3 regions of the Paenibacillus sp. NPDC056579 genome follow, and region 3 is predicted to be linked to each of the others. Evidence: riboswitches for the same ligand, from Rfam matches in the RefSeq annotation. Region 3 holds a riboswitch; each other region holds the start of a gene.
The links. A riboswitch is a leader RNA that binds a small molecule or an ion and turns the genes downstream of it on or off. The one in region 3 is predicted to bind ZMP and ZTP.

Region 1: linked by a shared signal. The riboswitch ahead of ACFQ88_RS00895 (bifunctional 5,10-methylenetetrahydrofolate dehydrogenase/5,10-methenyltetrahydrofolate cyclohydrolase) and the one ahead of ACFQ88_RS25265 (DJ-1/PfpI family protein) in region 3 are both predicted to bind ZMP and ZTP.
Region 2: linked by a shared signal. The riboswitch ahead of rpiB (ribose 5-phosphate isomerase B) and the one ahead of ACFQ88_RS25265 (DJ-1/PfpI family protein) in region 3 are both predicted to bind ZMP and ZTP.

The regions. Positions count from the first base shown of each region.
Region 1 is NZ_JBHTVD010000001.1:166,563-176,689, forward strand. Features, by position in the region: gene gyrA (DNA gyrase subunit A) at 1-2,169, shown strand, start outside; gene ACFQ88_RS00885 (hypothetical protein) at 2,166-2,333, opposite strand; gene ACFQ88_RS00890 (MarR family winged helix-turn-helix transcriptional regulator) at 2,586-2,993, shown strand; ZMP/ZTP riboswitch at 3,032-3,111, shown strand; gene ACFQ88_RS00895 (bifunctional 5,10-methylenetetrahydrofolate dehydrogenase/5,10-methenyltetrahydrofolate cyclohydrolase) at 3,174-4,028, shown strand; gene ACFQ88_RS00900 (hypothetical protein) at 4,195-4,419, opposite strand; gene ACFQ88_RS00905 (ABC transporter ATP-binding protein) at 4,617-5,345, shown strand; gene ACFQ88_RS00910 (ABC transporter permease) at 5,381-6,136, shown strand; gene ACFQ88_RS00915 (RluA family pseudouridine synthase) at 6,259-6,966, opposite strand; gene ACFQ88_RS00920 (class I SAM-dependent methyltransferase) at 6,970-7,833, opposite strand; gene ACFQ88_RS00925 (peptidylprolyl isomerase) at 8,015-9,142, opposite strand; gene glgB (1,4-alpha-glucan branching protein GlgB) at 9,399-10,127, shown strand, end outside.
Region 2 is NZ_JBHTVD010000016.1:138,538-148,664, forward strand. Features, by position in the region: gene ACFQ88_RS36375 (ABC transporter substrate-binding protein) at 1-667, opposite strand, end outside; gene glyA (serine hydroxymethyltransferase) at 840-2,087, opposite strand; gene ACFQ88_RS36385 (TIGR01440 family protein) at 2,151-2,858, opposite strand; gene rpiB (ribose 5-phosphate isomerase B) at 2,830-3,288, opposite strand; ZMP/ZTP riboswitch at 3,386-3,466, opposite strand; gene ACFQ88_RS36395 (low molecular weight protein arginine phosphatase) at 3,511-4,098, opposite strand; gene ACFQ88_RS36400 (manganese efflux pump MntP) at 4,243-4,806, opposite strand; gene ACFQ88_RS36405 (L-threonylcarbamoyladenylate synthase) at 5,268-6,353, opposite strand; gene spoIIR (stage II sporulation protein R) at 6,479-7,285, opposite strand; gene prmC (peptide chain release factor N(5)-glutamine methyltransferase) at 7,565-8,464, opposite strand; gene prfA (peptide chain release factor 1) at 8,469-9,542, opposite strand; gene ychF (redox-regulated ATPase YchF) at 9,584-10,127, opposite strand, start outside.
Region 3 is NZ_JBHTVD010000007.1:64,285-74,411, forward strand. Features, by position in the region: gene ACFQ88_RS25220 (NAD(P)/FAD-dependent oxidoreductase) at 1-57, shown strand, start outside; gene ACFQ88_RS25225 (TetR/AcrR family transcriptional regulator) at 179-778, shown strand; gene ACFQ88_RS25230 (AraC family transcriptional regulator) at 808-1,635, opposite strand; gene ACFQ88_RS25235 (MBL fold metallo-hydrolase) at 1,795-2,613, shown strand; gene ACFQ88_RS25240 (ComEC/Rec2 family competence protein) at 2,660-3,658, shown strand; gene ACFQ88_RS25245 (ABC transporter substrate-binding protein) at 3,707-5,023, shown strand; gene ACFQ88_RS25250 (histidinol-phosphatase) at 5,046-5,855, shown strand; gene ACFQ88_RS25255 (hypothetical protein) at 6,099-6,407, shown strand; gene ACFQ88_RS25260 (hypothetical protein) at 6,521-6,691, opposite strand; ZMP/ZTP riboswitch at 6,895-6,974, shown strand; gene ACFQ88_RS25265 (DJ-1/PfpI family protein) at 7,048-7,635, shown strand; gene ACFQ88_RS25270 (discoidin domain-containing protein) at 8,095-10,127, shown strand, end outside.

The DNA of each region.
Region 1 (10,127 bases), on a different contig from region 3:
CGGATGGCGCAGCCGTGGAAGATGGGGCATGTGCTGATCGACGGTCACGGCAACTGGGGCTCGCAGGACGACGATCCTGCAGCCGCGATGCGCTACACCGAAGCCCGCTTATCGGAAATCGCGATGGAGCTGCTGCGCGATATTGAGAAGCGCACCGTGCAGTTTAAAGATAATTTCGATAACACGACGAAGGAGCCGGTAGTGCTGCCTTCCCGTTATCCGAACCTGCTTGTGAACGGAGTAAGCGGGATTTCATCCGGCTTCGCGACGGAAATTCCGACGCATAACCTGCGAGAAGTCATCGACGGCTGTATTGCCTTGATGGAACGGCCCGAGATGGAGCTCGACGAGCTGATGCAGATTATCAAGGGGCCGGACTTCCCTACGGGCGGCATCATTATGGGCTCGGACGGTATTCGGGAAGCGTTCCGTACCGGCAAAGGCCGCATTTATATCCGTGCCCGTACGGAGATTGAGACGGTGCGCGGCGGCGCTCAGCAAATCGTCATTACCGAGATTCCGTATCAGGTTGTCAAAGCGCGGCTTGTTACCGCGATGGAGAACATCCGTCTCGAGAAGAAGATCGAGGGCATTGCCGTTGTCCGTGACGAAAGCGGACGCAACGGGCTTCGAATCGTTGTAGAGCTTAAGAAGGATGCCGACGCCCAAGGCATATTGGCTTATTTGTTCAAGAAGACGGACCTTCAAGTCACCTATAACTTCAACATGGTGGCTATCGTCAACAAGACGCCTCGGCAGCTTGGCGTCAAAGAAATTCTTCAAGCCTATATAGCGCATCAGAAAGAAGTGGTGACCTACCGCTCCCAGTATGAGCTGGACAAGGCGGAGGATCGGGCTCACGTGTTGGAGGGCTTGGCCAAAGCGCTTAACATATTGGACGAAGTCATCGCGGCGATCAAAGCGTCCAAAAATCGCCAGGATGCGCAAAACAACTTGGTTGCACAGTTCGGCTTTACCGAGCGTCAAGCGGACGCCATTCTTACGCTGCAGCTGTACCGGCTGACCAATCTTGAGATTCATTCCATCGAGAAGGAATTGAAGGATGTGCAGAAGACGATCACTTACCTGCGCGGTATTTTGAGCAGCGAGAAGAAGCTGATGGGTGTTATCAAAGATGAAATGTCCGGCATTCGCAGTAAGTACGGAGTGGACCGCCGTTCGGATATTCAGGACGAAGTGGAAGAGCTGAAGGTAAATCTCGAGGTCATGATAACGGCGGAGGACGTCTTCGTCACCTTGTCCAATGAAGGGTACATTAAGCGGACAAGCAAGCTCTCGTTCACCCGTTCGGGCGGCGAGCTGGAGAAGACCGGCCTCAAGGAGGGCGACTACGTCCGATATCTGCTGGAGGTCAATACGCTCGACAACCTGCTGATCTTTACGCAGAAAGGCCAGTACTATCTGCTTCCGGTACATCAGGCTCCCGAGTACAAGTGGAAAGAGAACGGAACGGCGATCGTCAATGTCATTCCGATTCCGAAGGATGACCGTATTGTGAACGTCATTCCGCTTCGCGACTTTGACGATCCGGGCAAATCGCTTGTTTTCGTCAGCAAGCGCGGACAGGTGAAGCGTACTGAGCTGAAGGAATATATGACGAATCGTTCGAACGGTATCGTCGCTTGTAAAGTAGGGGAGAATGACGCGATCATCGATGTGCGCGTGAGTACGAACGACCAGGATATTTTGCTGGTGACGAAGCAGGGGATGGCGATCCGGTTCAGGGAAGATGAGGTTAATCCAATGGGACGAGCAGCCGGCGGCGTTCGCGGCATTCAGCTGAAGGACGACGATGAGGTTGTCAGTGCCGAATGGATTCAAGGTGAGGAAGGAGAGCTTCTCGTCATTTCCGACCTTGGCTATGCTAAGCGCTCTCTCATACTGGATTATCCGGTTCAAGGCCGGGGAGGTAAAGGAATTTTCACGTTCGAGTTCCGGGAAGGCAAACGGGTAAGACCGAACGGCGACGTCCTTATCAAGGCGTATACCGTCAAGGAGGAGCTGCTGCTTACGGCCGTTCTGCAGAGCGGAGAGAGAATGTCCTTCTCGTCCGAAGCTACACCGATCGAGCAGCGCAAATCTACAGGCAGACAAGTCATTTCAGTGCCTAAGACCGATTTGATCGTCGACCTGCTGAAGGTGGATTAATCGTAGCTGTTGTAGTTAGGCTCCATTTTTTCTATTAATTGGATGAACATTTCAAGGACGGCCCACACTGGCATGGAATCATCAAGCCTCTCCAGCCATTGTGGGTCGTTTATTATGCCCTTCTGCAGCGCTTTCTCTCCGATCATCTGCTTCCACGCTTCCATTACCGCATCGCTCCTTCGCATGAATTGACAAGCTCCGCCGATCCTCATGTGCCCATAATGCAATATATGTTGAATGAGGTCTAATGTGCCTGTTTTTTATCGATTAATGTCTTAAAATATTTATAGCGTTAACCTTTAAACCTTGGGCTGTCAGTGGTATAATATTAGTAACAGCACAGATGGTGACGGTACTACCGATCTTGGAGCAAGTGCGGACGAAGGCAATAAAAGTAGATGCAGGAGTGATGAATTGTGGTTACTCACGAATTTGCTAAGCTATGGTGGAAGCTATCCAAAGATTTGCGCAATCATATGGAGACGGAGCTCGCGCCAACGTTGACGGAAGGACAATTGACCGTATTGGAGCTGCTATCGGGACACGAGCGAATGAAGCCTTCCGATTTCATTGAGTTTTTGGCTACGACGCCGGCCGCCATTACAACGTTGCTCGACCGGATGGAGAAGGCGGAGCTGATCACGCGGGAGCGCGATGAGAAGGACCGTCGTATCGTCTGGGTGCAGGTAACGGACAAAGGGAAGACCGAATGCCAGCGCGGAAAAGAGATTCGGGATCATTTCCTGCAAAATTATTTAAGCCGGATTTCCTCCCACAATCAGCAGGTACTGGTATATTTATTGGGGAAAGTTGCGAACGCCTAGTTGATCTTGATTGAAAATAGCGTTATGATATACGTACATAAGCTATGTGTAACTGGCGGAACATGGGTAACCATGAGGGAGCACATAGAAACATTAGCCGTACGCCTGGGCAAAGGTAAGGGATCGTATCCCTTGCCTTTTTGCGTTTTTACATTACTCAAGCCGAGAGGATGGATGGTTATGGAAACTAATAGCATGATTTTGGATGGCGCGAGTGTAGCAAGCGAAATCAAAGAGGAGCTGAAGGAGCGAATCGCCCGGTTGACGGACAAGGGGATAACTCCGTGCTTGGCTACGGTGCTGGTAGGCGATGATCCTGCCTCTGAAACGTACGTCCGAATGAAAGGCAACGCCTGCAGACGGCTTGGCATGGAATCCAAACGGATTCAGATGAGCGGGGAAACAACCACCGAGCAGCTGCTCGCAGTAATAAGGGAGCTCAATGCAGATCCGACCGTGCACGGCATATTGCTTCAGCATCCCGTACCGCATCACATTGACGAGCGGGCGGCTTTTGAGGCTATTGCTATCGAGAAGGATGTGGACGGGGTCACAACGCTGGGCTTCGCCCAGACCGCTTTCGGTTTCGGTCTGTATCCATCGTGTACGCCAGCGGCAATACTGGCTATCTTGGATGCGTATCAGCTGCCGTTGGAAGGAAAGCATGCCGTCGTCATCGGAAGAAGCCCTATTCTAGGCAAGCCCGTATCTCTTATGCTGCTTAACCGGAACGCGACGGTGACGATATGCCATTCCAAAACGAACGGCTTGGCTGATATCGTCAAGCAGGCGGACATCGTTGTGGCTGCCGTCGGCAAGCCGAAATTCGTTCAGGGCGATTGGATCAAACCGGGCGCGGTCGTCATGGATGCCGGGTATAATCCGGGTAACGTCGGGGATGTCGACTATGACGCTTGTCTTGGCAGGGCGAGCGCCATAACACCGGTCCCTGCAGGAGTCGGTCCTGTGACGATTGCCACGCTGCTCAAACATACAGTGGATGCGGCAGAGAGAGCAAGCGCGTGTGCCGTATAACTCCTTGCCAAGCAACACTCAAGCCTTCGTGCGGTCGTTCGGATCCGGGCAAAGGCTTGGGTGTTTTTTCTGTTGTGGGAGATACGTCATGAACTGAATCTTGTTCGGCTGCCGCTATCGCTGGGCGGTTCGGTCGGCTCGATGGCCATTCGGCTCCCAAAGAAGCTCAGCTCCCGGGCACACCATGAACCAGGCTGCGTAACCGTTCAATCTCCCTATCTTTTTCGGTTATGGATTGGAGAAGCCGTTCCACTTTAGATTCCGCTTCCACCGCGCGTTCCACGGCCTCTAGCCAGGCTGCCTGCGCTTTCAGGGGATATTCGCTGCCGGGGTTCCATTTGACTCTTAAACACAACAAATCCTCTATCAAGTTTCTCTTATCATTAGCCATCGCTTGTTCCTCCTAAGCTTGGGAAGTCTTCTGACGAATCGTCGGATTATTATATCATTACCCTATCCGCCGCAGTTTGAGTCGTATTCAACTTCTCATGCACCAAGTGTTGGAAATGCGCTATAATAGACAAGTCGTCAAACGGACGCAAGGGTGCGGACACTATTGAACAGAGGGAATCGGGATGTGAACGATACATGTTACTGGAAATTCGGAAGCTGGAGAAAAAGATTCGCCAACAGGAGGAGCAGCGCCTATTATTTGCCGATGTTAACGCTCAAATCATGGAGCCTTCCATCGTAGCTCTGTTAGGCTTGTCCGGACAAGGGAAAAGCACGCTGCTGCGAATTATCGGCATGCTGGATGCAGCCGACGAGGGGACGGTATGGTTCAAGGAGAGGAGCCAGCAGCAGTGGACGCCCCAGGAGTGGAGGAAGCAGGTTTGCTATGTGGCCCAGCACGCCGTCATGCTCCCCGGCAGCGTAGAGGATAATTTGCGGGCGGTAAGCCAGCTTCATCGGCAGCCATTCGAGGAAGCCTTGGCTCACAAGCTGCTCCAAGACGTAGGACTTGGCAGCATGAATTGGGGCAAGCGTGCATCCGACCTGTCCGGAGGAGAGAAGCAGCGCGTGGCGCTCGTTCGCTCACTGCTTCTCAGGCCGGAGCTGCTGCTGCTGGACGAGATCACGGCATCCCTGGATTTGCACAGCAAGCAGGCTGTAGAACAGACGCTGCTTGCGTGGCATCGGAACGAAGGGACCGCTATGATTTGGGTGACTCACGATCTGGAGCAAGCGCGTCACACCAGTGACCGGGTATGGTTTATGGCTGAGCATACGCTGATGGAGAACAGCGAAACGAGTATTTTCTTCAACCAGCCGGTGACGGAGGCGGCCAGGCAGTTCATTCCGCGGGACGATGAATAACCGTCGGGGTACGGAACAGGAAGGAAGAGAGCGGCATGTCCAATACGGCACTAATATTGACTCTGCTATTTATTGCGATTACTATCCTTATATCCATGTGGCAAAAGCTTGGCCTCAGCAAGGAGATTGCGATAGGCACGGTACGTTCCGCCGTTCAGCTGCTGTTGATAGGCTATGTTTTGCAATTTGTGTTTAACGCGCGAAATCCTGTTTTTCTTCTTCTTATTTTATGCTCCATGATTGCCGTAGCCTCATGGAATGCAGGGAGCAGAGGGAAGGGGCTTCAGGGCATCCGCTGGAGAATCGCCATCGCCATTACGATCACCGAAGCGTCGACTATGGCACTGCTGCTTGGGCTGCGGATCATCGAAACGACGCCTCAATATATTATCCCAATGAGCGGGATTACCATAGGGAGCGCCATGATCGTTTCCGGGCTGTTCATTAACCAAATGATACGGGAGGTGGACGCCTCCAAAGGAGAGATCGAGGCGCTGCTGTCGCTTGGAGCGACGACGCGTCAAGCGATTCATGAGCCATTGAAGCGCTCGGTCAAAGCGAGCATGATTCCTACCATCGATGGAATGAAGACGGTAGGACTCGTACAGCTGCCCGGCATGATGACCGGGATGATCGTGGCGGGCGCGAACCCGGTTGAAGCGGTCCGATACCAGATCCTCATTATGTTTGCGCTGGTGTCGTCGGCTGCGCTGACAAGCATTGTGCTGAGCTTGATCAGCTATCGGCTGTGGTTTACGGAGGGTGACAGGCTGAAGCCGATGAGCTCGTGAATAATTTGGAGCCTTTTGCCGCTATTCGTCGAAATGGATTGTCGAATTGAAAAAGCCTAACGAAGCCGAAAAGGCTGTCGTTAGGCTTTTTTTCCGCTATGGGGCTGCGGAGCATAGTTTTCTCATTGCAGCTGCATTCGTTCGGCCCACAGAAACCACGGGTAAGCTTTAGGCGGCTTGGAGCTGAAGCGAAGCGTTTCTTTCGTCGTAGGATGCTCGAAGCTGAGCTCCGTTGACCAAAGGGCGATCTGCTGTCCCGGCTTGGTCAAATGTGCTCCGTACCGCTGATCCCCTACGAGCGGACAGCCGATAGCGGCGAACTGCACGCGGATTTGATGCGGTCTGCCTGTATGCAGCTCGACTTGTACTAGCGAGAGCCCTTCTTGATGATCGAGCACCTGGTAATCAAGAACGGCATCTTTAGCGCCGGGTTTGTTCGGCGGTACGACCGAAACCATATTCGTCTTCGGATCCTTGAGCAAGTAGTGGGTCAAGGTGCCCTGCGGCTGCTTCGGCTTGCCGTTGATCACCGCCGTATAAACCTTGCGGATGGACCGGGTACGAACCGCATCGGACAGCCGGGAAGCGGCCTTCGACGTTTTGGCGAATACCATCACGCCGCCTACCGGACGGTCCAGGCGGTGGACGAGCCCCAAATACACGTTGCCCGGCTTGTGATGCCGGTGCTTCAGGTCCTGCTTTATCATCGTAAGCAGATCGGGATCGTGGGAGTTGTCCTCCTGCGTCGGAACATTGACCGGCTTGACGACGACGATGATATGATTGTCCTCATACAGCACGGGAACGGAAGGAAGAGAGGCCGGCGCCATCGGCTACGCCTCCCAACGACCCAAAATGCCGCATGGCAGCATCAGCTTGGATGCGGTGATCGGCAAGCCGATCTCTCCGCAAGTAATTTGACCGCCGTAGGATCTGCCCATCGACATGGCCAAAATATTTTTCAATACCGTAGCGGAAATTCCCGTCGTATACGAGTTGATCAGCATGAACAAAGGCCTGTCCGACATGATCTGCATGCAGGACTCCACGAACGGATACAGATTCGTCTCGAGCTTCCACGTCTCTCCGTTCGGGCCCCGGCCGTAGGAAGGAGGGTCCATGATGATAGCGTCGTACTTGCTTCCGCGACGCTGCTCGCGCTGGACGAACTTGAATACGTCGTCCGTGATGAAGCGAACGGGACGATCTCCGAGACCCGACAGCTGCAGGTTATCCTTGGCCCATTGAACGACCCCTTTGGATGCGTCAACGTGGCATACTTCCGCTCCGGCATAGGCGCAAGCGACGCTTGCCCCGCCGGTATAGGCGAACAGGTTCAGCACCTTGATCTTGCGGCCTGAGCCTTGAATTTTGTCGATCATCCATCTCCAGTTGGCGGCTTGCTCAGGAAACAGACCGGTATGCTTGAAGCTGGTAGGCTTAATGTGGAACGACAGCTTGTCGTACGAAATCGTCCAACGCTCCGGAATTTCCTTCTTGTACTCCCACTGGCCGCCGCCGCTGGAGCTTCTATGATAGTGAGCGTCGGCGCCCCGCCATTGGCCTGTCTCTTTAGGCAGCGGCCAAATGATCTGCGGGTCCGGCCGGCGGAGCACAATGTTGCCCCAGCGCTCCAGTTTTTCTCCATCCCCTGTATCGATTAATTCGTAATCCTTCCAATCGTGTGCAGCAAACATGAATTCGGGTACCTTCTTTCTGTCAATATACATCTACCACATTTTACACTAATTGCACGTGCAATGCCATGACGAAGAGACCGGAGGGAGACCGCCGGTCTTTCTTACCAATATAAGCAATGGATTCGGATTGATTCCCAAGCCAAGGCTTTACTTTGCAGGAGTTCTTAAGCGCAAGCCGTTATTTCGGTATTTCCACGATTTGCAGGAGGGAAGGCAGCTCGCTATTCATAAACTGCTGGTAATGAGAGTCCATGATGGTCTCCGCCAGCTGGGTATCGTTAAATTGCGCATAGGGGATGAAATCCCGCGCTTCCACGCGCATAATATGGGTGCCGTATTCCGTCTCAATCGGATCGCTGGCGGTATTCAGCGCAAGCGTATGGGCGGCCTTCTTGAACGCTTCCACCCAACGGGTTATCGGCTCATCCTTATATAGGCCTCCGTTATCCTTCGAGCCCATATCCTCCGAATACTGCTTCGCCAGCACTGCGAAATCTTCGCCGTTCCGAAGCTTGTCCTGCACTTCTTTCACGATTTGGGCCACGGCTTCCTTGGTGCGCGGTTTTTTATCTTTATCCGTGTTCATAATGAGAATATGGCGGACCGAAGCCTTCACGACACTCTCATCATTAGCGGCAACCATTTTATCGTAAGCGGCTCTAAGTCCGGCTTCGTCAGTAAACGACTGCAGCCACTTGTCGAGAATAACTCCATCGCGAACATACAGTCGGATATCTTCCTCGGTAACGCCGTGCTTGCTCATCTCTTCGGCGTTCGATTGCAGGAAGTTAGCGGCTCCTTTCATTTGCGCATCCACCGCGGAAGGAATCGCCGCCTTCGCTTCTTCGCTTAGCTTGTCGAGCAGGATTTGCGAGCCGGCAATGCGGTTAATAACACTTTGCTTGTAGGCGTCGGTTTGCTCTGCGCTTTTTTGCTGCGGATCGGCCATTTGGATGATGGCCAAATATGTTTCATAATCGCCACGGGTCACTTGGCCCCCCGGGTAAGTAGCGATAACCGCGCTTCTGTCGATTTTTCTCCCGATCCATGCAGTCTGGGTATCGCCGTCCCACTGAACCTCCTTGCCAAGCGCTTCGCTCACAAACCGGAGAGGAACATACGTGGTGCCGTTGTAAATAAAGCCTTGTCCTTGATCTTCGGCCGGTTTTTTCTCAAAACCGTCAAACATATATTTGATGTTCTGAAAATATACTTCAATCTGGGTTCCGCTCGCATAGGCAACCGTTCCTGTCAGCAGCGTGCCTAGCGATAGTCCAAGCAGCAATCCTTTTACCTTGTCGTTCATGTGACTTTCTTCATCCTTTCCAAGCTCATGTACTTGCAACTGTTGCGTCGAGTATGTCGATGTCAGTTGTCAAAGTTGTGATATGGTCTTCTACAAGTTATTCTAAGTGGATTAGGAATCTCCTGCCTGGAATGGAAAAAGAGGTCGAATTTAGAATTACAAAACAATTTAAAATTTGCGGAAAGGAATTTGCTGCCCGATGTAGTATTTGATTTATAGAGGCCGCAAAATTGAACAATAAGGGGATGGATGACCTATGATGAGCGTAATCCCCGGTCCGGAAGATCTTTACCTGTTCCATGAGGGAAATTTATTCCGAAGCTACCGGGTGTTGGGAGCGCATTTTACGGAACATGAAGGAACCCTTGGCGTTCGGTTTACCGTCTGGGCGCCGCACGCTCGCGAAGTACGGCTTATAGGGGATTTCAACTTCTGGAACGGAAGCCAGCATGTACTTCGCAAAATCAGCACTTGGGGTGTATGGAGCTTGTTCGTTCCCGACGTCAAGGAAGGCGAGTATTACAAGTACGAAATCGTCACATCCCACGGGACGCTGGTATGGAAGGCAGATCCGTATGCTTTCTATTCCGAGCTGAAGCCTGGAACGGCATCGCGAGTCTATTCGCTGGAAGGCTATGAGTGGCAGGACCAGGCTTGGCAGGAGCAGGCCGCAAGGCAGACGCCTTACGACAAGCCGATGAATATTTACGAGGTTCATGCCGGAACATGGAAGAAGAAGACGGGGGACGAATACTACACCTATCGGGAGCTGGCCGATGAGCTGGTCGATTATGTAGTCCATATGGGGTATACCCATATCGAGCTCATGCCCTTGGCAGAGCATCCGTACGACCGTTCCTGGGGCTATCAGGCTACGGGTTACTACTCGGTGACGAGCCGCTTCGGAACGCCCAAAGATTTCATGTATTTCGTCGACCGGTGCCATCAGAACGGCATTGGCGTCATTATGGACTGGGTCCCGGGT
Region 2 (10,127 bases), on a different contig from region 3:
TCGGATCGATCATAGGCATGGAAAATTGGTTCATGACCGCCAAATGGCCGTAGGAAGAGGCAAAGCCGTAGTATTGGGTGCCGCTGTCCATGCGGGTGAGCTGCTTGCTCAATTCGTATAGATCATCCCAAGTCATGCCGTCCTTCGGATAGGCGACCCCGAATTTATCGAAAATATCTTTGTTGTAATAAATCGTAGACGGGGGAACGAGCACAGGAATCCCGTAGATCGCATTGCCTCCGGCCTGCTTCTTCGCAGCGTCCACCATCGTAGGCTCGAGTCGGCTGAGATCATAATTAAACTTTTTGATCTGCGGGGTGATATCGTATTGAAGCTGGTTCTCGATGAGTTGGGCGGCTACCGTTCCGATCGACGTATAAAGGATATCAATTTTTTGGCCCGCGGTCAGCAGATCCTGGATTTTACCGCCAGCGATATATTTGAAGGTGATGTGAGGATATTTTTGCTTCATCGGATCACCGAACGTCTTCATGAAATCCTCTTCGCTCCAGTCTTGAGGAAACGGATGGTACACAACGAGCTCAATCGGGTCTCTTTTGGCTTGAGGCTGCGGGCTGTCTGTTCCCGTTGTAGCTCCTCCTCCGCCGCAAGCGGATAATAAGGCCATGCAGATAGCTGGTACGATCCAAAATGCTTGTTTACTCATCATTGACCACCCCTTATAAAAATTAAAACAAAAAATAAAGCGCTTTCACAACTACATATTATATGCTATTTTTCCTTATTTAGGAATATACAAAATTCAATTACAGTTGCATGAAGTTCAGCAATGCAAAAAAGAGCCGGCGCCCTTAAGCGTCGACTCTCTTGTGTTATTCTTAGTAAGCCAATCCAGGATACAGCGGGAATTGAGCGGTCAAATCTTTCACCATGCCGCGCACTTTGTCATGAACAGCGGCGTCGGATGGGTTTTTCAAGGTCAAAGCGATAATTTTGGCGATCGTTCTCATCGCTTCCTCGTTCATGCCGCGGGAAGTTGCAGCCGGTGTACCGATCCGGATTCCGCTTGTTACCATAGGCTTCGCCGGGTCGAAAGGAATCGCGTTTTTGTTACAAGTCACGCCTACTTCGTCGAGCAAATGCTCGGCGTCTTTACCGCTGATGCTCAAGCTGCGCAGGTCGATCAGCATCAGATGGTTATCCGTACCGCCGGAAACAAGATCAATGCCTTCGGCAATCAGAGCTTCGGACAACGCTTTGGCATTGTTAATCACGTTTTGCGCATACGTTTTGAATTCAGGCTGCAAAGCTTCACCGAACGATACCGCTTTGGCCGCGATAGTATGCATCAGAGGACCGCCTTGCGTTCCAGGAAATACGGCTTTATCGATAGCTGCAGCCCAAGCTTTGCGGCACAGGATCATACCGCCGCGAGGTCCGCGAAGCGTTTTGTGAGTCGTTGTTGTTACGAAATGAGCGTAAGGAACCGGATTCGGGTGCAAGCCTGCAGCAACCAGACCGGCGATGTGAGCCATGTCCACCATGAACAATGCGCCTACATCATTAGCGATTTGAGCCAAAGCTTCGAAATCGATAATGCGCGGATATGCACTTGCACCGGCAACAATCAAACGAGGCTTATGCTTGAAAGCCACTTTGCGCACATCATCATAATCGATGCGGGAATCGGATTCGCTTACTCCGTAAGCAACGAAGTTGTACAAAAGACCGGATGCGTTAACAGGGCTTCCGTGAGTCAAGTGGCCGCCATGAGCCAGGTTCATACCCAATACGGTATCTCCAGGCTGAAGTGCCGCCAAGTAAACCGCCATGTTCGCTTGAGCGCCGGAATGAGGCTGAACGTTCGCATGCTCCGCACCGAACAGCTCTTTTGCGCGATCGCGTGCAATATCTTCAACGATATCGACGTACTCGCATCCGCCGTAATAACGGCGGCCCGGGTAACCTTCCGCATATTTGTTGGTAAGAACCGTACCCATAGCTTGCATAACCGCTTCACTTACAAAGTTCTCCGAAGCTATCAGCTCGATTTTATCGCGTTGACGGCCGATTTCGAGATTCATCGCCTCAACGATTTTAGGGTCTTGCTTGCGTAATTGTTCCATGTCTAATGTCCTCCTTAAAGTTCGGCTTATAGGGATGTATCATTCCAATTAAGACTAATCAATTTAGCTGCAGGTTTCCGTGCCGTTAGCCGGAACTTCTTGGGCAGTATAAACCGCCCGCGCTCCGCCGATGAGCTTTGGTCGGGTAAACGCCATTTGGACGGACGCCTGTCCGATCTGGCGAATGGTCGGTCTAACCGGAACGGCTACCCGCTTCAGATGCATGCCGATCAGCGTGCCCCCGATATCGATTCCCGCATGAGCTTCCACCGTTTCGACAACACACGCTTGCTCCAGCTTCTTAAAAGCATAGGACGCCATGGCTCCGCCCGCTTTGGGTACCGGAACGACCGATACTTGCTCCAGACGATATTCCTTCATTGCCTCCCGCTCCAGCACAAGCGCCCGGTTCAAATGCTCGCAGCATTGAAACACAGGGTAAAATCCGACCTCGGCCCGTACCGCCTGGATGGCGTCGAACAAATGCCCGGCGACCTCTTCCGTTCCGGAAGTGCCGATGTGCCGGCCGATCACTTCGCTCGTGCTGGTACCGAATACGATCAGCTGTCCCCGCTCGATGTTACCCGCACGGATAAGCTCGCGCAGCACCTGCTCCAGCGCAGGACGTATCGAAGCGATATCCCACGCGCCGTTATCTGCATGACTCAAGTCTCCAGAGCTTGCTGCTGCAGTAGAAACGTCCGAATTGTTCACTTGAATCGCCTCTTTCATCAAGCTTCCGTTACGGATGAATTGCGTACTTGTCTTCAAGCGCCTTGACTTTATTAATGCGGTTTTGGTGACGTTCTCCTTGGGAGAATTCGGTTTCGAGCCAAATTTTGACGATTTCCTGCGCTACCCCCGGCCCAATGACACGCTCGCCCATGGACAGCACATTCGTATCGTTATGCTCGCGGGTTGCTTTCGCCGAGAATAGGTCGTGAACCAACGCACAGCGAATGCCCGGTACTTTGTTGGCCGCAATCGTCATCCCGATCCCTGTTCCACAGATCAGAATCCCTTTGTCGGCTTGACCGGATACAACCTGGTCGCATACGGCAATCGCATAGTCGGGGTAATCGACCGAATCCGTACAGTTGCACCCGACGTCGGCTACCCGATGCCCTAACGATTCGATAAATCCGATCAATTCATCCTTCAGACGTACTCCTGCATGATCTGCTCCAATTGCAATGTTCAATGTCTTTCGCCTCCTGACTGTAGTTAGCTTCATTATAACCGAAAGATGGCAAAAAAACGAAAAAAGAGCAATCGAGTGCTGCGGACAGCACATCGACGCTCTTTGCCCAGGCGACCGGCCGTATGTCCCGATGCTCCACTGTGGTTAAGCCCACTCGTCGCCAGTTACATCGGGTCTTGTAATGTATCTTTATCATAGCGGAAATAAAGGCAGGTGTAAAGCCTAATTGGCTTGTGACTTTAGCTTTGCAACCAGCTTCAGCAATGCCGCTTCGATTTCCTCCGCACACTCTCGGTACAAGGACAAAGAACCTCCGAACGGATCGGCGATATCGTAATCGGGAAGCTTGCGCTCCAGCGTCAATATTCTCGCCCGTTCCTCGTCCGTCACTTGCTGGGACAGCGCCCGTTTTACCTGCAAATCGGCGATAAGACTCTCCATTTCCGCAATCAGGTCGGCGGCGTTCGGATCGTCGTCCACATATTCTTTCAGCGTATAGATTTTATCGATAAACTCCGGGTAACGTCCGATGGCGTGCTGTTTGTGGCCCGACGTCATGGTCAGGACGATATCGGCCCATTCAATCAACGATCTTGACAAAGTGCTGGAGCTCATGCTGCAATCCGAACCGGTCTCCTTCAATATCGCAGCGGCATGACGCGATACGGGAGCTCCATCCATCGCCGACACTCCGGCTGACCGCACCTCGATATGCGGTAATTGATGTTCCGCCAGCAGCCGCCGCATTAATCCTTCGGCCATTGGACTGCGGCAGGTATTGCCAGTACAAACGAATAAGATTCGATTCATAGGGATCCCTGCCTTTTCTTGTATAAGGATAGGCTGCATAGAGCCTTACCTCTCTATTGTACCTCAAAATCGCAAAAATAGGGACTATCCGGTTAACCAGCCCGAGCCAAAGATCGGTAGCTTGACTGGCGGCGAGGCTGGCTGCTAGAACAAGAAATGAACTCCGAACGCCAACAAAATAACACCGCCCATCGCTTCTCCGTATTCTCCCACCCATTTGCCCATCTTGCTGCCCAGCATCAGACCGATTATGGACATGAGCCCTCCGACGGAGCCGAACATCAGCACGGTCAATACGACATCACCGGCAAACATCCCGAGCGACACTCCCACGGAAAAAGAGTCTATGCTTACGCTAAGAGCGAATAAAACGATGCCCCATAACGTCCGGTGGTCGATGGATCTCACTTCATCCCCTTTTAGGGAGCTGTACACCATATGGATACCGAGCAGCAAAAGCAGGGCTCCGCCGGCTTTGGTAGCGACCCCGCCCAACAAGGAGCTCACGTAGCCGCCCATAAACATCCCCATTAACGGCATCAACATGTGGAAAAGAGCAATGACGAAGCTGAGCTTCAATATGTCTAGCTTCCGGATTCCCTTCATGCCGATCCCGATGCCCAGCGACAGCGCGTCCAATCCCAGGGCAATAGCCATGATCAATATCGCGATAAATTGCCCCACCATTAGCGGAGATGTCCAATCCATCCACCCTCTACCCCCTGTCCGTTCCTAATCAACATATGCGGACGAGTTGGGAAACATGACTTGTCTGGGAATTTGGTGGGACAAAGGTGGAGCCGCGAACGGTAAAATGACGGTAAAAGCTGACCAGCTTACGATGCGAGTTTGCTAAAGCAAACCTTTAGCTATTTCCCCCCGTTTCTCACTGACATTTTCGGCAGTTCGCTGCGGGATTATACCTGTACCAGCGCCTAGACTTGGGTTATCGCCAAGCGGAAAAAAGCCGGTCTCCATTAAGGGAGCACCGGCTAGACTTCAATTTGCTAATGCGCGCGAATCTCAGGATGACTTTCGAGCTGCGCGGAGGTTAGTCAAACGCCATAGAATTCCGCGTAGATAAGGAATGCTCTAGGCTTCTATGACACGATCCGCGCTGCGTGGAGATCGGTCAAGCCCCATAGAATTCCACGTAGATAAGGAGTGCTCTAGGCTTCTATGACACGGTCGCCGGCCGCCTTGCGCAGCCGGTTCATGATAGCGGCCCCGATGCCCTCCTCGGGGCAAGTCTCGGCCAGGATGAAGCTGATCCCCGCTTCATCAAATTCGCGCAGCGCAGCGTACAGCCCCTGCGCCACCGATTCCAGGTCGCCCAGGCTGCCGCAGGCGACGACTCGATCCGCGCGCAGAGCGTCGGCGTGCTCACGGAACGTGAGGGCACCGGTACGCTCCCCGCGCGCACGGGCTGCATCGAGCTCGCGTTGGATGCGAGCGAGCACCCGTTCAGGCGCATCGCCCTGAACGAGCGTCATGACGCCGCGCGGCGCGTAATGCGTGTACTTCATCCCCGGCGAGCGCGGGGCCGCCGCGGGTTCAGCGTGCGCGGACGATTCGCGCACCTCCACACCCGGCAGCGCTTCGCGAAGCTGCGCTGCGGTAATGCCGCCCGGCCGCAGGATATGGAGCACGCCGCGGCCACTAGCTTCCTCCGGGCCGGCAGCGGCGTACTCCACCACCGTCGATTCCAGGCCGACGCCGGTCGGCCCCCCGTCGACGATGGCGTCGATGCGGCCCGTGAGATCCTCCAACACATGCTCGGCGTGTGTTGGGCTCGGCCGGCCCGAGCGGTTCGCGCTCGGCGCAGCTACGGGACAGCCTGCAGCGGCTATAAGCTGCAGCGCAACGGGATGGTCGGGCATGCGCAGCCCGACCGTAGACAGCCCCGCGGTGACAAGCGGGGACAGGACGCCGGGACGAGCCGGCAGCACGACCGTCAGCGGTCCCGGCCAGAAGGCGTCCAGCAGACGCGAAACGGCCTCATCCGGCGGAAGCGTCAGTTCCTCCAGTTGAGACCGGTTGGCGATATGTACGATCAAGGGATTATCCGACGGCCTCCCCTTGGCCGTAAATATTTGCTGCACCGCTTCCGTCTGTCTGGCATCCGCTCCCAATCCGTACACCGTTTCTGTCGGAAAGGCGACCACGCCGCCCTGCTGCAGCACAACCGCCGCCTCCGCGACGATGGCCGGATCCGGATTCCCGGCTGTTACCTTCCAGTATGTCGTCATCGTCATTCCATCCTTATCGCGATAAGTTTCCCTCTGTATCTTTTGAATACCGGGCTCTCGCTTTACCTAGCGAGCCAGCATGCTATTAATCTTTGTGGCCGATGTGGCTTCGGCTACTTTCCCCTGCTCAATTAAGCAAACATGGAGCCGATTTTTTTCAGTAAGTCCCACAAAAAGAAGCGAATTTCCGGCTGTGGAGTCTCGTCATCAACAACCACTACAGCCGATTTGCTGTCAGTAGAACCCTTCGAGCCTTGAACCGTTTTGGAGTCGCTGCCTTTACTAGCATCGCTTGCCTGCTTGCTTTCGGTTTTAGTGCCTTTTCCGCTGTCAGCTGCTGCCTTACTGTCGGCTTGCTTCGCTTCCGGAGCGCTTTTGGCTTGAACCTCGTTCGGGCTTTTCGCAATCGCTTCACTATCTACAAAGCATAGCGGCGGGAACAGCACACACCACCAGTTTTGGCCTTCCGCTTCACCGATCGAAACGCGAAGCGCTTCGTAGTTGCCTGCAGGATAAACCAAATTGCCGTACATTTTGGTCGGAAACGGAACCATCCCAAGCTCTACATGATAGGAATAATCAAAGCCGTTTTTGCGCAGCGTTTGCCCTACCAGCTCGTTCAATTCCGGCAAATGGGCCCTGACGGTTTCTCTCGCCGCTTCAATAGTTTGCGGACCGGTAACCCATTCGTTCATTTGAGCGACGATAGCATCGCGAACCTCGCGCTTGATCCATTGATCGGACGGCGAGTCCGAATTAGCCAATATACGAAGACGGATCGATTCGTCAGGAATCTTGCCTTCCGAGCTGCCGGTTGCCGATACTGCAGCAGACGCATAAACGACCGTATTTTCACGCTGTGCTTCCCAACAAGAGATTAATAGAATAATTGCAAATGCTATATACAAATAATGAACTCGGGATGTCCGCTTAACCATGGTCCGTTGCCCCTCTCCATTCGCTTCATAGTGACTAGTATGGACGGAATGGAGAAGGTTTAAACCTATCAATCTATTTTTTAACTCTATTATTTCTTAGATAACTTAGAGAGAGAGTACAGATTCCGAGACGGTCTAGATCCTCTCACAAGCTTCAAGCGAAGGATTCTGGACTAGATCATATCCCGTTTCGGCTTCCCTCCCCCTGCTCTTCTTTTTTGGGGTCTACCCTACCCTCTTGCCCACGGTTTATTTACTCATTCGGGCAAGCAAAAAGCTTCACGGATGGTTTACGGAGATGACATGGCGGTTAATCCCGGCCAAATCCGGCACAATCCGGATTTCATCCCAGGCCGCTGCATCCGCCAGCATTTGCGAGACAGCTTCGGCCTGGCCGATGCCGACCTCGAGCCCCACAAGCGACGGCAGCGCCGGAAGCTGTGCCAGCTGCGCAATCAGCCGACGGTACAGCACAAGCCCGTCCGCCCCGCCATACAGCGCGGAAGGCGGCTCGTACAGCCGTATCTCCGGCTGCAGTCCCTCCTCATCCGCCTGCGGGATGTACGGCGGATTCGATACGACCGCATCGAGCTTCAACCCCCGCTCGATGTAAGGCGCTAGCAAGTCTCCTTCCACGAAGGAGACCCGCTCGCCAACCCCGTTCAGCTCCGCATTCGCTCTTGCCACCGCCAGCGCAGCCGGCGATATGTCCGAGCTCATGATGCTCCACTGCGGGCACTGCACGGCGAGGCTCACGGCAATCGCCCCGCTCCCGGCACCGATGTCGGCGACAAGCGGGCTTGTCTTGCGGTCGCCTCCATCCTGCCACAGCTGCTTGCCGAGCAGCACGATCTGCTCGACCAGCAGCTCCGTCTCCGGCCGTGGAATCAGCACGGCCGGGTTCACCTTGAAGGGGAGCCCATAAAATTCCTGCTCCCCTATAATATACTGCACCGGCTCGCCGGCCGCCTTGCGCTGCAGCAGCGCTTCCCATTCCCCTTGGCGTTCCACGGGGAACATTTCCTGCCAGCGCAGCAGCAGCTCGCTGCGGCTCCAGCCGAACAAATGCTGCAGCAGCAGCTCCGCACAGTGGGCCGCTTCAAGGACGTCATACCCCTGTAAAAAAGAAGAAGCCTTCACATAGGCTTCACGAATCGTCAACTTCCGTTCGACGGTCATCTCTTTACACTTGTTCCCCTTTATCCATGAGCTCCGATTGCGCAGCAATCGTAAGCGTGGAAATAATCTCTTCCATATCGCCGTTCAATACAGCATCCAAACGATGCAGCGTCAATCCGATACGGTGATCGGTAACGCGGCTTTGCGGGAAGTTATACGTCCGAATCCGCTCACTGCGGTCACCGGTACCGACTTTGCTTTTCCGCTCGCCTGCATATTTGGACATTTCCTCTTGCTGCAGCTTGTCGAAAATACGGGCGCGCAGCACCTGGAGCGCTTTTTCCTTGTTCGAGTTTTGCGATTTGCCGTCCTGACACGTCGCTACGATCCCCGTTGGGACGTGAGTCACGCGTACGGCCGACTTCGTCGTATTAACGGATTGTCCGCCGGCTCCGCTGGAACAGAACGTATCGACGCGAATATCGTTGTCGTTGATCTCGATATCGATGTCCTCCATCTCCGGCAATACGGCTACCGTTGAAGTGGACGTATGAATACGCCCGCCGGATTCCGTTGTCGGAATCCGCTGTACGCGATGCGCGCCGCTCTCGAACTTCAGCTTGCTGTACGCACCCTTCCCGTTCACCATGAAGATAATCTCCTTGAATCCGCCGAGATCGTTCATGCTGACATCCATAATTTCCGTCCGCCATCCTTGGGCGTCGGCAAACTTCGTATACATCCGGTACAGATCGGACGCGAACAAGGCCGCTTCATCTCCGCCGGCTGCGCCGCGGATTTCCACGATCACGTTCTTATCGTCATTAGGATCCTTAGGCAGCATCAAAATTTTGATGCGCTCCTCTAGCTCCTCCTTGCGTTGGGAGAGCTCTTCAAGCTCCATCTTCACAAGCTCGCGCATTTCGTCGTCGAGCTTCTCGTTCTGCATGATCCGTGCAGCATCGTACTGCTCTACTACGGCTTTGTATTCCGTATAAGCCTCGTACGATTCCTGCAGATCGGATTGCTCCTTGGAATATTCCCGCAGCTTTTTCGTATCGCTGGTTACATCCGGATCGCACAGCAGCTCACTCAATTTGTCATAGCGGTCCGCCAACGATTGCAGTCTGTCTAACATCTTCATTCACCCCTTATGTCGCCAATGCTAGTAATATTATTTTAAACATTAAAACGGAAATGCATAACATCGCCGTCCTGCACTACGTACTCTTTCCCCTCCAACCGCAGCTGTCCTTTTTCCTTCGCAGCGTTCATCGATCCCGCATTCACCAGGTCGTCATAGCTCACAACCTCGGCACGAATGAAGCCGCGCTCAAAATCGGTATGAATGACGCCGGCCGCTTGCGGAGCTTTCATTCCTTTACGGATCGTCCATGCGCGCACTTCCTGCACGCCGGCCGTAAAGTACGTGTACAACCCGAGCAGCTTATACGCCGCTTTGATCAGGCGGTTCAAGCCCGATTCCTGCAAGCCCAGCTCCTCCAGGAACATTTCCTTATCTTCGCCTTCAAGCTCGGCGATCTCGGATTCCACCTTCGCGCTGATCGGCACTACCTCTGCGCCTTCCAGTGCTGCATATTCGCGAACCTTTTGCACGAACGGATTGTCGTCGGCGTTAGCCACTTCCGATTCGCTCACATTAGCCGCGTACAGCATCGGTTTCATAGTCAACAGGTGCAGATCGCGGATAAGCAGCTTTTCA
Region 3 (10,127 bases):
GAAGGGAAGGCGATGGAGAAGGAGCTAGAGCGATTGATACCGCTGCTTGCGATGTGATCGGGACAGCTGCTCTTGCCGGGAAAGTTTCTCGTTTCATTGATGGATCCGACAAATTCATGTATTGTGATATCAAGAAATGTGGAAGCTAGACTATGCTATAGCGGGGGAATGAAGACCATTGGCGCCTTTAAACGAACAACAACTGCATCAAATCCGCGACGAGCGCAAGGAGCAGATTATGGCCGCGGCGCTCAAGGTTTTCGCACGGCGGGGAATTATAGGAACGAAGATGAGCATGATCGCCGCGGAAGCGGGTATCAGCCACGGCTTGCTGTACCATTATTTTCAATCGAAAGACGAACTGTTCACCACCCTCGTTCGGTACGCCGTAACCGAAGCGTTCACGGAAATGAACGGTTTGGCCCAATTGCCGGGATCGCCTATTCAGAAAATAAGGGCGTTAACCGAAGCGATGCTGAATGAAGAAGGCCAGCCTTACTTCATGCTGATGCATCAGGCGCGGACGTCGGACGGCGTACCTGACGAAGCCAAGGTGCTTATAGAGCAATTTTCGATGAGCAGGTCGGTTGAAGCTTTGCTCCCGGTATTCGTGGAAGGGCAGCAGGCGGGAGAAATTGCCGCAGGAGATCCCGAGGAGCTCATCAGCACTTATTTATCGGTTGTATCCGGACTGATGGTGGTTCTAACTACTCAGGCAGATGTTGGCTACAGGATGCCCGGGGTAGATGTGCTGCTGCGGCTTGTGGCGGCACGTTGACGGATGCTTAGGCAGCGGTCTGCAGGAGGTTACGATTTCTTGCGGAACGCGCCGGGCGTCATTCCTTCTTCACGTTTGAACACTTTAATAAAATAGCTCGTATGCTCGTACCCGACCTTGCGGGCGACTTCGCCGATATCCAGCTCCTGATGACGCATCAGGAGCTCTTTGGCTTTGCGCAGCCGAATTTTGGTGACGTATTCGAAAGGGCGCGTTCCCAGCGTCAGCTGAAACAACGTGCATGTATGCTGCGGTGTGACGGAAAGCCGGGAGGCCAAGTCCTCCAAGGTAATAGGGCTATGGTAGCGGTCCTCGATATACCGGAGGGCAGGAGCCAGCTGCTCGAAAAATTGCTGCCGGGAGCGGATGTCAATCTGAGCGCCATAGCGGTACAGGTCGAGGATAAGCTGGTAAGTCAGCGACGAGCATTCCAGGCTCTTCATCGGATCGGTTGCTTCGGCGACGGACATGAGACGATAGATGTGCTGCAGGATCGGGTCCGGATTGGCGAACGTCAAGATGCGGCTGCCGATAAAGCCGAGAGAGCGCAGCATCTCCCCCGCATAGCTCCCGTTAAAGGAAAGCCAATTTACCTCCCACGGCTCCATGGTTGCGCAGTAGGCATGAGGCTCATCGGGAAATAGCAGCATCCCTTGCCCTTGTCCGATATATTGCTTCGTTCCGTTCAATTCGAGCACCCCTTGGCCCCGTGTACATTGGATCCACTGGTAGTTAGGGTACCCCTCGGGCCGTTCGATGGGGTACTGATTTCGCCATTTGCCGATACAATCCAGATAGACCGGAAGCTTCTGCTCGAAGTCGGTAATCGTCATGTAGATGTTGCCGTGTCGAATCATGTTAAGTTTTCTCCTTTTCCGTTAATAATTTGAATATAGTTATATAAATTGAAAATCATTCTATTGATGGCCTTTAAAATGCTCGCCTATAATATTCATATAGTATAATATTCCAATTTCAGATTACAGGGTGACCGCCCGGAAATCAAGGAGATTCCGATGAAAATCACGTTTTTGGGAACCGCCGCAGCGGAGGGCATTCCGTTTCCGTTCTGCGATTGCGCCACCTGTCAGCAGGCAAGAAGAGAGAAGGGACGGAACATCCGGAGAAGGCAATCGCTGCTGATCAACGACGATTTGCTGATCGATATCGGTCCGGATTTGTACGCCGCTTGTGCGGACCTAGGTATTTCGTTGACAGGGCTGCGGCATTTGCTTGTTACGCACAGCCACAAGGACCATTTTTACGAGCTGAACCTGCAGCTGCGCCACAGGATGTTCCGCTTGTCGACCGATTTGCCGCCGTTGACGGTGGTGGCGGGCGCATCGGTGCTCAGCATGTGGGATCTGACCGGTGGCAAAGACCAGGCCGCCGAGCTCAATCGGATTCCCTTTGCAGCAGGACGGCAGCTGGAGCTTGCCCCATACCATGTCCGTTCGATTGAGGCTTCCCACATTCCCTCGATAGGAGACGCGATGAATTACATCATTGATGACGGCAAGGTCAAGCTGCTTTATGCCTCCGATACCGGCATGTACGGTGAGCAGGCTTGGCGGCAGCTGGCCGGGGTGAAGCTGGATGCAGTGGTGATGGAGGCGACGCTCGGGACTCGCCAGCAGGCCAAGACGCATTTGAGCTTCAGGGACTTTGGCTTGATGCTAGAACGGATGCGGGAGCTGGATATCATTACGGAAGAGACGAAGGTCATTGCCACTCACTTTTCTCATCAGTGCGTTGATCCGCATGAGGAAATCGAGGCTTATTTCCAGGGCACCGGGGTCGTCTGCGCTTACGACGGCTTGAGCCTGGAGCTGTAGAGGACGGATAACCTCCACAGCAGCGCAGGAAGGGAGGGGATAAAGGTTGCGAAGAACCAAGCTGCTGGCAACCGCATCCGCAGCGCTTCTGCTCACCGTCTGGCTGACATCGGGCTGCGGCAGCGTTCCGGCTACCACACCCGGCGGTACAGCATCAACACCTTCTGATCATGCGGAGGGACAGGATGCTTCCGGCCGGCTGGAGCCGATGATGACGCCGAAACGGTATGAAGGGCTGCTTACCGTGAGGTATTTGAACCTTAAGCACGAGAAGCCTGAAGGAGACTGTATCGTCATCCAGTCGCCGGACGGCAAAACAATGATTATCGACGCCGGCATCCCGGAGGTCGGCCCGCAGGTTGTAGACGCATTAACGAAGCTGGGGATTCAGAAGATTGACATTGCAGTCAATACCCATCCTCACACCGATCACATCGGAGGATTTGATAGCGTTTTCAAAAAGGTTCCCGTCGATCGGTTCTACATGGTTGACGCGAAGGCGTCGATATGGGCTTCCTATCGGAATGCAATGTCGCAAGTGCAGCTCAAGAACATCAAAACGGAATTTTTGCAAGAGGGTGATACCTTTGTGCTTGGTCCGCAGGTGCATGTTCAAATATTGAATCCGCGTAAGGGCGAGCTGCCGGGAGCAATCAAGACCTTTGAGCTGGATGAAGTGAACAACGCGTCCATGGTGCTCAAGCTGACTTACAAGGACACGAGCTTTCTGTTCACCGGAGACATCCACAGGGAGCGGGAGATGGAGCTGATCGAACGGTACGGCGATAAGCTGAAGGCGGATTTCATGGATGCCCCGCACCACGGCATTTCCACTTCCTCGTCGCAGTCCTGGCTGAGCGCGGTGTCGCCCCGTATAGCCGTCATCAGCTACGACCACTTTAACACCTTCAAACAGCTGCTGAATTATCAAAAAAACAACATCCAAACGTATGTAACGGGCTTTCATGGTCAAGTGCTGCTCACATCCGACGGAAAGAAGCTGAATGTCTTTACCGAAAAGGACTACCCGGATTTCAAGAAATGATCACGTTAGCATGGCCTTACCCCATTTTTTGAGCGAGGAGTTCATATCATGTATCCTATTCGAAAAGGAATGACCGTAAGTCTCTCGATCTTATTGACCGCAGCCCTTGCAGCAGGATGTTCATCAAGCCAAAGCACAGGGACAGAACCGACTGCAGAGACCAAGCCGCCGCAGCAGCAGGAAAAGTTCGAGCCCGTCACGCTGAAAATGTACCAGGCGCAAGCCTACTGGACGGAAGCCGATTTCAAGAAGCTGTTCCAGGAGCCGGTACAGAAGAAATACCCTCATATTACTTTGGAGTTTGTGCCGAATACATCTATTGAAAAGGCGCTCGCCGCCGGGGAAGATATTGATCTCATTTCCGTATGGAACGGGCTTATGCCTCAGTATGACGATATGGGCTTGTTCGAGGACATTACCCCTCTGGCCAAGAAAATGAATATGGATTTGGGACGATTCGATCAAGGTGCGCTCGACAGTGTCAAGGCGGCTACCAAGAGCGGGCTTCTGTACGGGCTCCCCAACTGGGTGCAAATTTACGTCACCTACTATAACAAGGACATCTTTGACCGGTTCGGCGTTCCTTATCCGAAGGACGGAATGACATGGGACGAAATCATTGAGCTGGCGAAAAAGGTGACGCGAGAAGACGGAGGAACCCAGTACCTTGGGCTCGATCCGGATTATTTGACCCGCATGCTGACACCTCTATCCTTGGGTATCGTAGACGGCCGGACCGATACGACCGATGTGAATAGCGAGCCGTATAAGCTCGTGTACGAAACCGGCAAGAAAATTTACGATATCCGGGGCAATACGCCGAAGGAAGGCATTATGAAAGGGAGCGTCACGGACCGGTTTGCGAAAGACAAAAACGTCGCGATGTTGACGACAATTAACTTGTTCGATAAATTGACGGCGGACCCGTCGCTCAATTGGGATGTCGCCCAGTATCCGAGCTACTCGAGCCGGCCGAATCTGTATGGAGCCTACGATATTAACGTGACGGCCATCAGCAAATCGAGCAAGCACAAGGATGACGCCATGCGCGCGATGGAGGTTATTTTCTCCGACGAAGTACAGCTAATGAGCTCGAGGGCCGGCAAGCTGCCTCTGATGAAGGACCCTAAGTTCAACGCCGAATTCCTGAAAGGAAACGAGGCTTTCAAGGACAAGAAGATCCAGAGTATTTTCAAAAGCAAACCGGCTCCCGCCTCGCCGCCATATTCCAATTTTTATACGAAATCGAGAGGCATTGTCGTAGACAAGTTCAAAGAATACGTCGAGGGCAAGAAAGACGTGAACACCGCCTTGCGCGAAGCGGAAGAGGCGATAACGCAATACATCAAGTCGGAGAAGCCTTGATTTACTAAGGCGGACTCATGCTATGAAAATAGACTATCATACGCATCACGAGCGCTGCGGACACGCAAAAGGCTCTCTAAGAGATATGATCGAGGCTGCCGTCGCTCTCGGTCTGGATCAGATCGGACTGGCGGACCACAGTCCGTTCTTCCACCGGGAAGAGGACCGGCCCGTACCGGATATGACGATGGCGAAGTCCGAATTTCCGCGCTATGTTGCGGAGATGGCCCAGCTTCGCGAGGAATATAAGGGACGCATCGACGTCCGTCTCGGGGTGGAGTCCGATTATATTCCGGGCTGGGCGGAGGCTTACGGGCGGATCTACGCGGATTATCCGCTCGATTATATCATCGGCTCCGTCCATTATGTAGACGGAATCCATGTGTTCAGCCGCAGAAGGTGGCAGCAGGGGAATACCGATCCGGAGGAGACGTATGCAGGATACCTCCGTCTCCTGCACGAGGCGGTCCGCAGCAGGCAATACGATATTATGGGTCATATCGACGCTGTCAAAGGAGTGTGCCCTCACCCGGTACGTGTCCTGTGGGAGGAGACTGTCGGCATCATTGCAGAGTCGGATGCAGCCGTCGAGATCAATACATCAGGGCTGCGCAAGCCTTGCCAAGCCTGGTTTCCGTCCTTGGAGCTGATCGAGCTGCTTATATGGCGGAACGTGCCTCTTACGTTCGGCTCGGACGCTCATGATCCGGAGCAGCTGGCGTACGACTGGGAGCATGTAGTTACGGCTTTGCGCGAGCTCGGGGTAAGGGAGCTTGCTGCGTTCCGGAGGCGCCGGCGAACGATGGTTCCTTTGCCTTCGAGGATGATATAGATCTGAGTAAAAGGCTGCCTGATGGCGCGGTTGTATTGTAGGGAATAGCGGATTCTCTGTCCGATAGACTGATATGCGTTACCAAGTCTATAGGCAGCCTGATATAAACCCGGCCGCTTAAGTGGAGTTCACGCCCCGTTTCGGCTATGATAGATACGAGACTGCTTGTTCGTCGGAGATACGTACACCGTCTCACCAGAGCTTTAGGCGAACGAATTCCATACACTAACGGAGGTCACTTAAGTGAGCAAACGCTATCGGATTACAAGAGAATTTCAACAAATTGAAGATTCCGCAAAACATATATCTTTGGAAGAATGCAAACAGTATTTCGCGTCCGAACCGGAATTTACCTACACATCCGTATTTACGGTGACGGGCTCCACCACCATGTCGATTGAGGGAGATTTCTTCATGTGGAGCTATGGCGATGCGAAGATTCCATTCCGTCATTATGAGGGAGACCTATACGTATCCGGCAGCAATGAAGCCGTAATCCCCAAGATGGTAGAGGTCGCGAGCGCTCTGGTCGCCGATATAGTAGAAGGATAACGTCTGCCTGCAGGCACCATCTGACAAAAAATCGTCTTCTGCCGCAAGGCAAAAGACGATTTTTTTTTGCTGCAGCCCCTAAGTGCTGCCTATTAGAAGGCACAAGCTCACTCTTATCTCAGGAAATACCACCAGTAAGCCATTTCCAAAGTTTCTCCCATCCCGCTTGGCACATACCCGTAATACATAGCGTCCGCCTCGCCGGAGGTTCCGAGTCCAGAGACTCCCAGTGCCACTACTGCTGTTACTGCCAATGCCATCGCTGCAAAACGAAATTTTTTCATTGTGTTCTCCACCTTTTCTTAGAAAATGTATTCCTTTGCTACCTCCATATCTTACCAATCCGGTTATCCTATGTTGTAGAGGAGGGCGCTCCTTCTTTTCCGTGAATTTTCGTCAGGAATAGTCGGGAAGAGAAAGGGAAATGCCAGGAATGCAATAAGGACTATTGAATGCTCAGCTGTTTTGACATACAATAAAGTAAATATTTGGTATGTGTTACTGGCGTAAACGTGGATCACCACGAGGGAGCACATGTTCATATCGCCGTACGCCTGGGCAAAGTATTTGGTTTGCGATCTCATGATCGTAATCAAATGCTTTTTTATTTTCCATTCATGAAGGGACAGGTGATATTGAAATGAAGATGGCTTACATTTTGTTCGACAAGATGACGGCGCTCGATTTGGTCGGTTTTTATGAAGCGGTAACTTGGCTCGGCATTTTAAAGGCACAAGAAAATGTGTCCTGGCATTTCTGTTCCAACAAAGAGCAAATCACGGATGATCGCGGGTTGACGATACAAATCAAGCATGTGTGCCCGGATTTATCCGACTATGATCTGATCTTTATACCTGGGGGCATGTCCACAAGGCAGCTCAGATTCGATACCGAATTCATTTCATGGATTCAGACGGCACGAGATGCGGAATACAAAGTGTTTGTATGCACGGGAGCTTTAATTTTGGGGGCGGCAGGCTTTTTGACCGGGAAACGAGCGACAACGAATCCATCCGCATACGACCTGCTGGAGCCCTACTGCTCTGAAGTGGTTCAGGAGCGCTTCGTACGGGATGGCAATGTGTTTACAGGCGGAGGCGTATCGGCTTCCATCGATCTCGGTCTCTATTTCGTAGAATCGCTTACCAATGAGAATGTAGTTCGTCAAGTTCAAGAAGCGATGCATTATCCCTACTATTCTCCGTTCACAAACAAACAAGGCAGCTGATGTGCCAATGTACTGGATATACAAGGACTAATTACGATTCGAGCAAAAACGGGGCGCACTCCAGCAGGGGGCGTCTTTTCTTGTACTATGCACCTGTTGTACCCCATTCGATTTCCAGTAAAAGTGAATATTAGACACATAAGAAGTAAACATTTTTCATAGCTAATTCCTAATGTTTACCAATATAATGAAGTCGGAACGGGAGCTTAGAGGCAAAAATGAGAAAAAAATCGCGACGGCATACTATCGGCCCATTAATGCAGCTATTTTATGAAAGCGCTCTAATTAAAAGTTGTTGCCCTTATAGCATCCGATTAGCTGCGATATCCGGACCTGATTCGGGAGGAGGCTCTTCACAGCGAAATGAAAAACGGCGATAAAGCCGGGGCTAAAGACAGATTCATACATTTTGTTCCCTCGGCTTTTTCATAAATCTATTACGAAAGAGAGATGGTATTAGTGTTAAAAAAGCATCGAACGGTGGTGGCAGCGATGATTGTGGCCTTTCAATTCTCGCAATTAAACGGACTTAGCTCCTATGCTTTGGCTGAGATGGGAGCAGTAACCGACTCGGGTGGCGCAGCATCCTCTGCAACTATCGGATCTCAGAACATTGCCGCAGCTGCTGCTGTCCAGCACCCGTATTTCCCGCCAAGCGCGACCGAGCTGCAAACGGCTATAGCCAACGCCGATAAGCTGCTTGCCCAGTATACGGACGAGCAGTGGCTTAGGCTGGTGCCGCAGCAATCCCCGCGCACCGTCTTGAACGATCCCTTCGACGGCAGCGACGGATGGGTATGGAGCCCGGCGAATCCGGACCAGATCCAGACGAAGAAAGGGCTGGTCTTTCCGAACAACAGCCAATACCCCTATCAGTATGAATCCGTGAAGGTAATGAGCGGGAAAACCGTCAGCGTTCCTTATGTGTTGTACAACGGCAAAAAGTATCTGATTCAGGCGCGCATCGACTACGAGAAAACCCAATTCATGTCCGACAATTTACCGGTGTTGGCAAACGCTTACTTGGCAACCGGGGACGAGAAATATGCCCGGAGAGCGGCGATAGCATTGGATGCGTGGGCGACGGCCGTTCCGGATTTTTACATGACCAAAAAGAATGGGGCTTCGTTCATCAGCGCGGACGATGTAGACGACTATTACAATACGGATATTCAAAGGGTCAGCGACCATAACGGTATTGCTCACGAAATGCATACCGGGGAAATCTACGCCTTTGACCGAATATTTAATAGCGCTGCATTGCAAGAGCTGTCTCAGAGCAAAGGCTACGATGTCCGGGAGCATATTACGAACGACTTCTTCCTCAATGTAGTCAATTGGCTGACGACTTATCAGTCTATGAAAGTTCATACTTCCACCAATCTGTCGGGCGCTGTTGAAGCAATCTCCAGAGTAGCCACGGTGCTTCACCGTCCGGAGCTGCTCGAGTGGCTGGGCAAATATATGGATATTACGGTAGGAGACAACTTCAAGCGGGACGGTATGTTTCCTGAATCGTTCTCTTATCATGCGGGCTATGCCAATTCCAACTATACGATTTCCCAGCTGATCAAAACGTATTTCCAAATTCATTCGCCGGAAACGGAAGCAGAGCAGAAGCTGAAGGAGAAGATCGACAGGCAGTCGGCTTTCCTCGCCAGTGCCAAGGAAGCGCAGAAGAAGGTAGCGTTCCCTGACGGGGATCTGCCTCCGTTCGACGATACGACCAAGGGCGGAGCTTCGAAACGTAACAGTACAACGTCCCAGCTGCTGCCGGCTTACGGCCATTTGATGCTAGGGGATGGTGACGGTCGTTTGCAGACGCAGTACAATCTCCATTTCAACGATTATGCGAACCATGTTCATCCGAATGTGCTCTCCTCCACGTTATTCGGCTTCGGGAAGGAGCTGCTCGGAGGCATCCGCTATTCCCGGAATGCGGCGCGCGATTTCACAAGTGAAACGCTTGCGACCAACAACGTGGTGGTGAATAAGAAAAATCAATTCCGCAGCACCAAGCAAGGCGCCGGAAACCCGGGCCACCTGTTTACGAACGGCAACCTTTCTCTTTACGAGCCAGGGATAGACGGCATTGCAGCATCGGAAGTATACAGCAATTGGGCATACCCGGGCACCACACAAAGATACCAGCGTTTGAACGTCATGAACACCATTGACGCCGAGCATCCATACGTGATCGACTTGTTCAAAGTAACCGGCGGCAGCACTCATGAATATTTCCTGCACGGCTCGACCCAGTTCGACGAAACGGCCGAAGCGAGCTTCCCGCTGCAAAAAATCGATAAGCCGTATCCGCTGCTGCCGGATAACGTAACATGGACGGACCCGGTCAAAGAAGGGGATTCCCGGAATTGGTACGGCATGTTCAGAGATATGAGCACGGGACAGTCTCCGGGCAATTGGGATGTGACTTTCCGTGACGCGGAGGATGGCGGACTTGGAACGCGTATCTTCATGGTAGACGACGGAAG